One region of the Prevotella sp. E13-17 genome, then DNA from elsewhere that is predicted to be linked to it. Evidence: riboswitches for the same ligand, from Rfam matches in the RefSeq annotation. Region 1 holds a riboswitch; the other holds the start of a gene.
The links. Region 1 has a riboswitch for thiamine pyrophosphate ahead of L6472_RS12650 (TonB-dependent receptor). Riboswitches for the same ligand answer to the same signal wherever they lie in the genome.
Positions count from the first base shown of each region.

Region 2: linked by a shared signal. The riboswitch ahead of thiS (sulfur carrier protein ThiS) and the one ahead of L6472_RS12650 (TonB-dependent receptor) in region 1 are both predicted to bind thiamine pyrophosphate.

Region 1 is NZ_CP091787.1:3,162,421-3,169,167, forward strand. It holds gene L6472_RS12640 (LL-diaminopimelate aminotransferase) at 60-1,289, shown strand; gene pnuC (nicotinamide riboside transporter PnuC) at 1,270-1,899, opposite strand; gene L6472_RS12650 (TonB-dependent receptor) at 1,906-4,278, opposite strand; TPP riboswitch at 4,318-4,418, opposite strand; gene pyk (pyruvate kinase) at 4,626-6,065, shown strand; gene L6472_RS12660 (hypothetical protein) at 6,119-6,274, shown strand; gene L6472_RS12665 (SemiSWEET family sugar transporter) at 6,262-6,543, opposite strand.
Region 2 is NZ_CP091787.1:727,895-734,641, forward strand. It holds gene L6472_RS02550 (DUF4980 domain-containing protein) at 1-814, shown strand, start outside; gene L6472_RS02555 (MFS transporter) at 835-1,995, shown strand; gene L6472_RS02560 (carbohydrate kinase) at 2,000-2,884, shown strand; gene axeA1 (acetylxylan esterase AxeA1) at 3,390-4,787, shown strand; TPP riboswitch at 4,854-4,980, shown strand; gene thiS (sulfur carrier protein ThiS) at 5,042-5,239, shown strand; gene L6472_RS02575 (thiamine phosphate synthase) at 5,236-5,856, shown strand; gene L6472_RS02580 (thiazole synthase) at 5,849-6,622, shown strand; gene thiC (phosphomethylpyrimidine synthase ThiC) at 6,635-6,747, shown strand, end outside.

The DNA of each region.
Region 1 (6,747 bases):
AAGAAACGAGATATAATTCGTATCTTTGCACCATCGTTTTTGATTAATACACACCGCTTATGGCACTAGTCAACGAACACTTCCTGAAGTTGCCCAACAACTACCTTTTTGCCGACGTTGCGAAAAAGGTGAAAGTATTCCGCACCATGAATCCACGCGTCAACGTCATCACCTTAGGTATAGGCGATGTCACCCAACCCATCTGCCCTGCTGTGCGCCAAGCCATGCATCTGGCAGTCGATGAGATGGGCACTGAGAAAGGGTTTCACGGCTATGGTCCCGAGCAGGGCTATGACTTTCTGCGCGAAGCCATACTGAAACACGACTTTCTTGCACGTGGCATCCATTTAGACGCCGACGAGATTTTTGTCAACGATGGCGCCAAGAGCGACACAGGCAACATTCAAGAGCTGGTACGTTGGGACAACAGCATCAGTGTCACCGACCCCATCTATCCTGTCTATATCGATTCCAACGTGATGATAGGCCGTGCCGGTACTGTGGAGAACGGTCGTTGGTCAAACGTGTTTTATATTCCCTGCACAGCAGAGAACAACTTCATTCCTGAGATTCCCAAGCAACGAGTGGATATTATCTACCTGTGCTACCCCAACAACCCCACGGGCATTGCTCTCAACAAGCAGCAACTGCGCCAATGGGTGAACTATGCCCTGCACAACGATGCCCTAATATTCTTCGACGCAGCCTACGAGGCCTACATACAGGATGCCGATGTGCCCCACTCTATCTACGAGATAAAAGGTGCACGCAAGTGTGCCATCGAGTTTCACAGCTACTCAAAAACAGCAGGTTTCACTGGTCTTCGTTGCGGCTACACCGTAGTGCCCCATGAGGTTACAGCCTCAACGCTCAGCGGCGAGCGCATCCACCTGAACCACCTGTGGTACCGCCGTCAATGCACCAAATTCAACGGAACCAACTACATCACTCAGCGTGGCGCCGAGGCCACCTACTCGGCCGATGGCAAACAGCAGGTCCGCGAAACCATCAATTATTATATGGAGAACGCACGCCACATGAAAGATGTGCTCACGAAGTTGGGCATTGAAATCTATGGCGGTCAAAATGCGCCCTACTTATGGATGAAGACACCCAACGGAGCCTCATCCTGGCGTTTCTTTGAAGAGATGCTTTATGGTGCCCATGTGGTGTGCACCCCGGGTGTCGGGTTTGGTCCCAGCGGCGAAGGCTATGTCCGTCTGACGGCGTTCAACAGTCACGAGCAGACCGAAATAGCCCTCGACAGGCTCAGCAAATGGCTGGGGTAGCAGCACGCTTCTGCATCATGCGGCGCCATTTAAGATAGCCCAAGATGGCTATCACCACACTGATGGCATAGTAGCTGCCCTTCACCGGGATACCTTTATAGGCATAGAGAGCCACCTTGATAGCATCCACCACCACCCAGATGAACCATTGTTCGATGTATTTTTTCGACAATGCCCATAAGCCAACGATGCTCAAAGCATTGACAAAGCTGTCACTGATAGGCACGTTTGATGGAGTGCCATACGTCAGCCATAGCCACACCACTGCCCAGATTGCCACGAAAGCCAGCGCTACAGGCAACAGACTTGCGACAGGAAAATGACTGATCTCCAAGTGTCCTGCCTTCTCTTTAGAGACATTTCCCCCTTCCTTTTTCCCCCACTGCCACACACAAAAGCCCCAAATGGCAGCCACAGCATAGTAGCCATCCATCACCGAGTCGGCATAGAGTCCGTTTTGCCAATACAGCACAATGTCAACCAGTGGCATCACGATACCCACAAACCACAGCAGGATGCTGGCACGATACTCGCACCAAAGATACACCAGCCCCAGTGCCATTGAGAAGCACTCGAGCTGGTGTGTCTGTATATAGTCAACAACCATCATCTTTGATTAGAATCTCAGCGTCAGGTTGGCCATTGCCGTACTATTAGCCATGGGGAAGAAGTAGATCTGATAGTAGCGGTTGTTGTTGGGATGATCACCGCTGGCTATGCACGAATAGACATAGGCAGCCGTAGCATAGTGAGCATTAAACACATTATTGAAAGTCAGTCCCAGTTCCACTTCCTTCAGCGGAGCCACCTTCTCAACCTTCGAGGTGTAGCTCAAGTAGAGATTGCTAAAGGTATAGGCTGGCAACGAGCGGTCGCGGCACTCGGTGTTGTCCAAATACTGACGCGACACGTAGTTGGTATGCCAGGTAGCATTGAATCCTTTATAGTGGAAATCCACAAAACCATTCAGCACTGCCGATGGCGAACAAGCCAGCGTAGAGTTGTCGTAATGGAAGGTCTCCGTAGAACTCCAATCCACGCTCACCACCTCGTCGAAATTCTTAATCTTGTTCTGACTCAGAGCGGCATTGCCCTCGATGGTCAGCAGCGGACAGATGTCCCAGGCAGCGCTCAGTTCCACACCCATGCGATAAGAATCCTTGATGTTGGTGGTCAGTGCCTCGCCGATATCACTCATGGCGCCCGTTTTCACAAACTGGTCGGTGTAGTCCATGTAGTAGAAGTTCACGCCACCACGAAAACGACGTGATGAGTAGTTATAGCCCAGCTCATAGTCTATCACACGTTCTGCCTTGGGGAAAGGATAGTTATAGTTGTCCGTGAAATTATTGCGCTCCGGCTCGCGATGACTCATAGCCACCGAAGCATAAGCATGATGCGGACCCTTGTTGTAGCTCATGCCAGCCTTCGGATTGAAGAAGTTGTAAGTCTCGTCAACATCCAGTCGCTGAGCCTCCAGCTGACCAGCTCCGTTGGTATAGAACGCATCGTTTGTTCCGTCAGTCTTATAGCCCACATAGCGATACTGCGCATCAGCAAAGACGTTCCAGTTCTTGGCAAACTCATAGGCCGCCTTCAAATAGACGTTGGCATCATTCTTCGTCGCTTCCGAGAAGTTTATGTCGTATCCGTCGCGACCGATGCGGGCATCATGCAGTTCCTTGTTCTCAGCATAGATCAGCCGACTATAGTGGTCGCCCTTAAACTGCTGCAGCGAGAATCCGCCAATGATGTTCCAGCGTTGGTCCTTATAGTTCACGTTGCCCAATGCACCATAGGCATCCTGACTCATACCTTTCTTACGGATGAACGTATTCGTCTTCACCTGGTTGCCCTGTGCATCATAGAAAGGCTCCAGTCCGTACTTGGCCAGTTTTTTGTCGTATTTTAAGTCCTGATAGTAGCCATGACCATGAGTATAGTGTGCCGTCAGGGTAGCTGCCCAGCGGTCTGACAACCGGAAAGCGCCGGTCAAGATGTTGTGCCCCTGCCAGAAGTTGTCGGTTGCACCCTTCCATAGCGAACCATCGTTCAACTGATAGCGCTCTGTGATGTAACGACCATCAGCATCACGGGCAAAGGCAGACCCCTCGTTCACCATGTGTTCATACAGGTCGTTATAGCGTCCCAGACCAGCCTTGTTAAGGTCAGCATAGTCCTTGATGCCAGTATTGGCGCCCCAGGTGCCGTCCATCAACGACAAATCGCCGTCACCGGGAGTAACACCATTCCAAGCCTGCCCGGTCTTTTCGAAGTTACCAAAGTGCTTATAGCTGATCTGCATGCGGTCGTTCAGCCAGGTCAGTCCACCATAGTAAGAGCCCGAACGGCCATCCGTGCCGTGCACATAGCCATCCGTGCCGGTGGTGTGATAGGCCACGTCCACGACCAAATGATTGAGCATCAGTCCTGTGGTAAACTTTCCACCTATATTATAGGTATTATAGCTACCGAAGGAGCTATTCCATTCTGCCCCTGCCTTCATCGATGGAGCCTTCGACTGCAGTGCCACCGTTCCGCCAAAAGCGCCGTCGCCATTGGTCGAGGTGCCCACGCCGCGTTGAATCTGTGCCGACCCGAGCAACGAGGCATACGAGTTCATGTTGGCCCAGAAGACACACTGGTCCTCGGGCGAGTTGAGGGGCACACCGTCTAACGTCACGTTGATACGCGAGTCACCAGCACCGCGGATAGCCAGCTTGGTGGTACCAGTGCCCATACCGTTTTCGCTCCAAGCCATCACGCCAGGCGTACGAGCAAACAAGAAAGGCAGTTCGCGTCCCGAAGTTGAGAAAGCGCTCAACTCCTTCTGTTTGATATTAGCCACCGCATAAGGAGCATTCTTCTGCGTGCGTACACCACTGACAACCACCTCATGCAGTTGTTCCATTTTCAGCGAATCAACAGGTTCGGCTGCCATCGCATTCACAGCTATGAATGCAGTTAATCCCAAAAGAATCTTTTTCATTCTTGAAAATTATATTATTAAATCATGTTACGGGGTGTGTGCCAGCTGCCAATTCCATCCCTACGTCGGTATGACCCGCATCAGGTTTAGAGGGTATTATCTCAGCCGGCCAACAGAATCCGGCACCCCTTGAATTCCTGGCGCAAAGTTACACATTATTATTGTAACCACAAAAATATTAGCGGCAAACTTTTTTCTACAAGCGATTTACATCCTGTCAGAATCGCTTGTTTTCCTTTAATTAAACAGACTTAAAATACATCAAATAATACCCTTCTGCTCACCGATGTTTCAGAATTATTTCGTACCTTTGCAGTCGAATTCAGGTATAATGGTAAAAAGATTATATGAAGCAGACTAAAATTGTAGCATCGATCAGCGACAGACGTTGTGATACGGAGTTCATACGCTCGCTCTTTAACGCAGGTATGAATGTTGTTCGCATGAACACCGCACATGCTCCAGAAGAGGGCATCCGCCAGATTGTAAAGAACGTGCGCGAGGTGAGTCATCACATCGGCATCATGATTGACACCAAAGGTCCCGAGGTGCGCACTACCGCTTGCGCAGAACCCATCCACTACAAGACGGGCGACGTGGTGAAAATCTTTGGCCGTCCCGAGATGGAGACCACCCATGACATTGTGAACGTCACCTATAAGAACTTCGCTGCCGATGTTCACGAAGGCTGTCATATTCTCTTTGACGACGGTGCACTCGACATGCAGGTCATTGGCATCAGTGGTCCACAGATCATGGCACAGGTGAAGAACGATGGTGTGCTGGGCTCACGCAAGAGCGTCAACGTGCCTGGCATTCATATAGACCTGCCTGCACTGACCGAGAAAGACCGCAAGAACATCATGCTCGCCATCGAGCTGGACATCGACTTCATTGCGCACTCATTTGTTCGCTCGGCTGCCGATGTACGTGCCGTCCAGGCCATCCTTGATGCCTACAACTCTGACATTAAAATCATCTCGAAGATAGAGAACCAAGAAGGTGTGGACAACATCGACGAGATTATCGAGGCTTCCTACGGCATCATGATTGCCCGCGGCGATTTGGGCATCGAAGTACCCATTGAGCGCATCCCCGGCATTCAGCGCCGCATCATCCGCAAGTGCGTGCAGGCCAAGAAGCCCGTCATCGTGGCCACACAGATGCTTCACTCCATGATACAGAATCCTCGTCCCACCCGTGCCGAGGTGACCGACATTGCCAATGCCATCTACTACCGCACCGACGCGCTGATGCTCTCGGGCGAGACCGCCAGCGGAAAATATCCTATCGAGGCCGTCACCACGATGGCACAGATTGCCGAGCAGGCCGAGCGCGACAAGTTGCGCGAGAACGACATTGAGATTCCGCTCTCTTCCGATTGCGACATCCGCGAGTTCATGTCGCACAGTGCTATCGAGGCCACCGAGAAACTCGGCGTAAAGGGCATTATCACCGACTGTACCACGGGTCTCACCGCCCGTTCGCTGGCAGCCTTCCGTGGTCCCAACCCCGTGTTGGCCATCTGCTACCACGAGAAGGTGCAGCGTCTGTTGAACCTCAGCTATGGCGTTATCCCCGTCTATCAGAAGGAACACATTGACAGCGAAGAGCTCTTCCTGGCTGCCGTGCGCATGTTGCGCCAGAAAGGATATCTGGAGGACGACGACAAGATTGCCTATCTGAGTGGTAATGTTGGTGAGTGTGGCGGCACCAAGTTCTTAGAGATCAACACCGTGAGGGAGTTGTTCACCAACAAATACCGATTCCATCTTCCCCGGAAATAAGACATCGTTTTTTAAAACTCATAATAAATGATTGCCCCCCAGAAGTACATCGCATGGCTTTTGGGGGTTATTCATGCCGCGATGCGCTTCACGGTCAACTTATTGATGGCGTTCGACAAGTCCACCGTTGCGGTATTGGTCTTTCTGTCGGCCGACTGCATCAGGTGGTTCAGCGTGATGATGTGTGTGCTGAATGCTATTTGAAGTAGTCGTTATAGATCTTGATGGCAAACACGATGAGACTGCAAGAGCTCGTCACCAGATTGGTGAGAAACAGCGACCAGATGATGTCGGGCTCATGAAGCAGCCCCTGCAACATGAAAGCAATGCCGCCGATGCCCATCATCAGGAAGGTGGGCAGCGCAATGCCGTCGGTATTGCGGGTGCGTATGGTGGTGATGGCCTGAGGCAGATAGCCCAGAACCATACAAATAGTGGCAACATATCCACATATCTCTACAAATGATCCTTGTTCCATAGTCATCAATAAAAAGTTAATCGTACTGGTTGCAAAAATAAATAAAAATTCCGATAAACCTCACGATTCATCGGATTATTTATCTCGAAGCACCGCTATGACGACCTAAGAGCCTTACTCTTGCAAACCAAGAGTGCCCCCTTCAGCTTGCAATAGTTATACTTTTGATGTCTGTCTAGCCCCTGGAAAGGCCACTCCCAGCCC
Region 2 (6,747 bases), 1.0 Mb from region 1:
GGACCTGAAACAGTGGCAGTACGAGAGCTCTTTTGGCAAGGAGTATGGCAACCACAGTGGTGTGTGGGAGTGTCCCGACCTGTTCAAGCTCGACGATAAGTGGGTGCTGATTTGTAACATCAACCCTGGCGGACCCTTTGGTGGCAGTGCCACGCAATATTTCGTCGGCCACTTTGATGGTCATAAGTTCACCTGCGAGTCGATGCCCAAGGTGACGAAGTGGATGGACTACGGCAAGGATCACTATGCCACGGTGTCGTTCTATAATGCACCCGAGAATCGCAGGGTGGTGCTGGCATGGATGAGCAACTGGCAGTATGCCAACCAAGTGCCCACGAAGCAGTTCCGCTCGGCCAACTCAATCCCCCGCGATCTGGGACTGTTCACCTGTGGCGAGGAAACCTATGTCAGTGTGGTTCCGTCGAAAGAGATGCTGGCCCTCCGTGGTCAGAAGGTGAAACGTCCTACCGAGGCTTGCGAGATTGTGGTCGATGTGAAGTCGCAGGCCGAGATTGTGCTTTCAAACACCAAAGGTGAGCAGGTGGTGATGACCTATGATGCCGTTCGGCAGCAGTTTGTCATGGACCGCACGAAGGGGGGCGATGCCACCTTCAGCGAGACCTTCCCTTGCGTCACCGTTGCGCCCACCTATGGCCACATCAAGCAGTTGCGCATCTTCGTTGACCGTTGCAGCATCGAGGTCTTCGATGCCGAGGGCAAGATGGCCATGACCAATCTGGTGTTCCCGGCCGAGCCATATAACAACATCAAGGTGAAGGGCGGCAAGGCTGTTGTCTATCAAATTAAGTATTGAGAATCAAAACATTGAACGATATGAAACAGAATAAGTCTATTTATCTGATTCCCGTCATGCTCTGCTTCTTCTGCATGGGCTTTGTGGATTTGGTGGGCATTGCCTCCAATTATGTGAAGAGCGATCTGGCGCTGAGCGACTCGGTGGCTAACGTGTTTCCTTCACTGGTATTCTTCTGGTTTTTAATCTTTAGTGTGCCAACAGGCATGCTGATGAATAAGATAGGGCGCAAGAAGACTGTGCTGCTTTCGCTCGTCGTTACGGTCGTCTCTTTGCTGTTGCCTCTGTTTGGCGAGAGCTTCGGCATCATGTTGGTGGCCTTCTCACTGCTGGGTATCGGTAATGCCTTGATGCAGACGTCGCTCAACCCGCTGGTATCTACGGTGATGGGCGGAGGCAACTTGGCTTCTACGCTTACCTTCGGTCAGTTTGTGAAAGCCATCGCTTCGTTCTCGGCTCCCTATTTGGCTATGTGGGGCGCCACGAAGGTGATACCCGATTTTGACCTCTCTTGGCGAGTGCTGTTTGGCATCTTCTTCGTGGTGGGCGTCCTCTCCACCGTCTTGTTGTTTGTGACGCCTATCGACGAACCCGCCACCGAGGGCAAGGCCTCCTCGTTTATGGAGTGCCTGAAACTGTTGGGCACGCCCATCGTGCTGTTGTCGTTTCTGGGCATCATGTGCCATGTGGGTATCGATGTGGGTACCAACACCACGGCACCAAAGATTCTGATGGAACGTCTTGGCATGACGCTTAATGAGGCTGCCTTTGCCACGTCGCTATACTTTATCTTTCGCACCGTGGGCTGTCTGACGGGATCGTTCTTCCTGCGTGTGTTGAAGATGCGCACTTTCTTTATCGTCAGCATCTCGATGATGGCCTTGTCCATGTTGTTGCTGTTCATCGGTCAGGCACAGTGGGAACTCTATCTCGCCATCGCCCTGGTTGGCTATGGCAACTCGAACGTGTTCTCGATGTGTTTCGCCACTGCCCTTGAGTCGATGCCCGACAAACAAAACGAGGTGAGCGGACTGATGATCATGGGACTCTTTGGCGGCACCATCTTCCCGCTGCTGATGGGCTTCGCCAGCGACGGTTTCGGACAGGCTGGTGCCGTACTGGTCATGGCAGTCGGTGTGCTCTATCTCTTCACCTATATCAAACAATTAAAAACCGCATAGAACTATGAATGAGAAACGTTATGTAGTAGGACTCGGCGAGGTCCTGTGGGACGTGCTTCCCGAAGGCAAGAAACTGGGTGGCGCCCCTGCCAACTTCGCTTATCATGCCGGACAGTTCCTGGGCATGGACAACACGATTGCCGTGAGTGCGCTGGGCGAAGACCGTCTGGCTGAAGAGACACTGGATGCACTGCGCGAACACAACCTGAACGACCTGCTGCCTCGTGTGCCCTATCCAACGGGAACCGTACAGGTGCAGCTCGATGAACAGGGCATCCCCAGCTATGACATCAAGGAGAATGTGGCATGGGACAACATCCCCTACGATGAGGATATCCGTCAGATTGCCAAAAACTGCCGTGCCGTGTGCTTCGGTTCACTGGCACAGCGCAACGTGGTGAGCCGCACGACCATCCAGAAGTTCCTCGACGACACCCCTGCTGACTGTCTGAAGATTTTCGATATCAACCTGCGTCAGCAGTTCTACACGATGGAGATTGTCAAGGAGTCTCTGCAGCGTTGCAACATCTTGAAGATCAACGACGAGGAGCTGGTATTGATAGGACGCATGTTTGGCTATCCCGGTCTTGATATGGAAAACAAGTGCTGGCTCATCCTCGGCAAGTACAACCTCGACATGTTGGTGCTGACTTGCGGTACCAATGGCTCGTATGTGTTCACACCTGGTCAGATGTCGTTCCAGGAGACCCCGAAGGTGAAGGTGGCCGACACCGTTGGCGCCGGCGACTCGTTCACGGGTTCTTTCGTGGGTTCTATCCTCAATGGCAAGTGTGTGCCCGAGGCACATCGCACCGCCGTTCAGGTTTCGGCCTATGTCTGCACGCAGAATGGTGCCATGCCTGATATACCATCAGAGTTTGTGAAGTAAAATTATATCGTGCGCCACAGGCGCTCCAAGTGTGCATGAGGTCGTGTCTGTTACACGACCTCTTTTCATTTTCAATAGTTCTGCTTTTGTCTTGTTATAGTTCCGCTTTCGTCTTGTTATAGTGCTGCTTTCGTCTTGTTATAGTTTCGCTTTTGCGTTGTAATAGCTTTACTCTTGATGTCCATCCAGCCCCTAGATGTGGCGCATCCAGCCCCTGGAACGAGTCGTTTTAGCCCCTGGATGCGGTTGTTCTAAGGGCTGGATGTAGAGCATCCAGGGGCTAGAGAAGAAATGATAGCTTCGGTTTTAGACTTTAGAATTGCCACTTCTAGACTTTAAAAACGCCTCTTTTAGACTTTAAAACGACCCTCTCCAGACTGCCGTCTGACAGCCCCAAAGCCACGGTTGGACAACCCTATACCGCCAACTTTCCTGCCGAAAACCTTGGCAGTTTGGGATTTTTGTCATACCTTTGCGCGTTGGTAACTAACAACCAAAAACAACAATGAAACGACTATTACTCTTCGCATGCGCCCTGGTGGCCATGACCGTGCAGGCACAGACTGCACGCAAGTTCACAGTAAACATCACGCCCGACGGGGCTTCAAACATGGTGGCCTATCTGCCCGACATGCCGACGGGTAGGGCAGTGGTCGATTGTCCCGGTGGTGGCTACAGCCATCTGGCTCTGCAGCACGAGGGACACGACTGGGCTGCGTATTTCAATAAGCAGGGCATTGCCTACTTCGTGCTGACCTATCGCATGCCGAAGGGCGACCGTGATATCCCCCTGAGCGATGCACAGACAGCCATACGTATGGTGCGCGACTCTGCCGACTTCTGGCATGTGAACCCCTACGATGTGGGCATCATGGGCTTCTCGGCAGGCGGTCATCTGGCTTCATCTGTGTCAACGCATAGTGAGTTTGACTGTCGTCCCAACTTCAGCATCCTGTTCTATCCCGTCATCTCGATGAATCCGCGTGAGGGACATCGCGGAAGCAGCGAGGGCTTCTTGGGCAAAGAGGGACTGGAGAACGAACAACTGGTCAAGGAGTGGTCTAACCAGAATGCTGTGCGCCGCCATCTGACACCGCCAGCCGTCATCTTCACCGCCAGCGACGACCAGGTGGTGCCCGTCGTCAACAACTGCCTGCGTTACTATGAGTCCATGCGACGTGCAGGCAACGACTGCGCCATGTATATCTATCCCACCGGTGGCCACGGCTTTGGCTTCCGTGACAGTTGGACCTATCACAACCAGATGTTGAACGACCTGACCACCTGGCTCAATGCACACAAGGCCCCCCGCAAGGATGCCATCCGCGTGGCATGCATCGGCAACAGCATCACCGATGGGTCGGGCATTGACATGGCCGACCTGAAAGGCTATCCCGCACAGTTGCAGAAACTGCTGGGCAAGGGCTATCACGTGAAGAACTACGGCGTGGGAGCACGCACCATGCTGAACAATGGCGACCATCCCTACATGATAGAGCAGGCGTGGCGCGACGCGCAGGCTTTCCAACCCAACATCGTGGTCATCAAGTTGGGGACCAACGACTCAAAGGATTTCATCTGGAGCAAGCATTCAAAGGAGTTTGCGGGCGACATGCAGACGATGGTCAACGCACTGCGCAAACTGCCGTCTAATCCGAAAATCTATCTGTGTACGCCTATCAAGGCCTTCCGCGACAAGTGGGGCATCACCGACTCTGTCATCGTGAACGGTGTCATTCCCGCCATCCGACAGGTTGCCAAGAAGAACAAACTGACGGTCATCGACCTCCATGCGGTGCTCACCGATGAGGCCAGCATGACACACGACATGATACATCCCAACGAGAAAGGAGCAGGGCAGATGGCGAAAGCCATTGCCGATGCTATTCGACTAAAAGAATAATAAAAAGAAAGAAAAGCGGGATTTTTCTTTGCAATTTGGTAGATTATTCGTACCTTTGCACGCAGAATAAATTACTCGGGGTGCTTTTTGCTTACCTTTCTTATTGTAAATAAGAAGAAATGCAGGAGGCTGAGATTATACCCATTGACCTGATGCAGGTAATGCTGCCGTAGGGAATGAGCACTGATGATATGTATAAACCTCGGGTAAGGACCGTAAGTGGGTCTTTGCCCGAGTTTTTTTGTTTAAGAGGTATGACTATTAGACTAAATGGGAAAGAACAGCAGACAGCGGCTGCTACATTAGAAGAACTGGCACATGAACTAGGATTGCCTGAAAAGGGCATCGCCATGGCGATGGAGATGAGAATGGTACCGCGACAAGCGTGGGCTGAGACATGCCTCAACGCTGGTAGCGAAGTGATAATTATTAAAGCTGCTTGTGGCGGATGATACAGTTTATTAGTCATTACAACGACCAGTATAATTATTTGGACACGATTGCTCTGGCCCTGCAAGGCGGATGCCGATGGGTGCAGCTGCGCATGAAGAATGCGCCTGTCGATGAGGTGCGGCGTACGGCAAGACTGGCACAGCTGATGTGTCGCAGCGCCGGCGCCACGTTTATCATCGACGACCACGTGGAACTGGTGAAAGAACTGCATGCCGACGGTGTGCATCTGGGACTGAGCGACATGCCGATAGCCGAGGCACGCCGTCTGTTGGGTCCCGACTATATCATTGGTGGCACCGCCAATACGTTCGACGACGTGAAAGCACATGCTGAGGCAGGAGCCGACTACATAGGGTGCGGGCCCTTTCGGTTCACCACCACCAAAGAGCGCTTGTCGCCGGTGTTGGGACTGGAGGGCTACCGACAGATTGTGGAAAAGATGAAGAGCGAGCATATCAACCTGCCGATTGTTGCCATTGGAGGCATCACGGCTGCCGATGTGCCCGACATCATAAAGACAGGTGTGACGGGCATTGCCCTCAGTGGCGCCGTCATCAATGCGGTTGACCCTGTCGATGAAATGAAAAGATTGATAAAGATTGTAGATCATGAGTAAATTGGTAATCGCAGGTCGTGAGTTCAGCTCACGTCTGTTCCTGGGAACGGGAAAGTTTAACGACAACACCCTGATGGCAGAGGCTATCAAGGCAAGTGAGACGGAAATGGTGACGGTGGCCATGAAACGCATCGAACTGGGTGATAGGGATGACGACCTTCTGACGCACATCACGCAGAACAAAAATATACAGTTGCTGCCCAACACTTCGGGGGTGCGCAATGCCGAAGAGGCCGTGTTTGCTGCACAGATGGCCCGCGAGGCCTTTGGCACCAACTGGCTGAAACTGGAGATACATCCCGATCCGCGCTATCTGCTGCCCGACTCGGTGGAGACGCTGAAGGCCACCGAGCAGCTGGTGAAGCTCGGCTTCGTGGTTCTGCCTTACTGTCAGGCTGACCCCACATTGTGTAAACATCTGGAGGAGGCAGGCGCAGCCACTGTGATGCCCCTGGCAGCACCCATCGGCACCAACAAGGGACTGCGCATGAAGGACTTCCTGCAGATCATCATTGACCAGGCAACCGTGCCGGTGGTGGTCGATGCAGGCATCGGTGCACCCAGTCATGCAGCCGAAGCCATGGAGATGGGTGCCGACTGCTGCTTGGTGAACACGGCCATTGCCGTGGCAGGCGACCCCGTCAGGATGGCGGATGCCTTCCGTCAGGCGGTGATAGCAGGACGTCAGGCCTACGAGGCTGGCCTTGGAGCTATTGCCGAATGTGCTGAGGCCACGAGTCCTCTTACTGCTTTTCTTAACGCTTAATTATTCAGGAGTATGATCAACGACCATAAAGCTTACGCTCAACGTGAGAAGGCCTATATGCAAGGCACCATTTATCCCAGTGTGAAGGTGGGCATGACCAAGGTGAACCTGACACCCACTGTGAC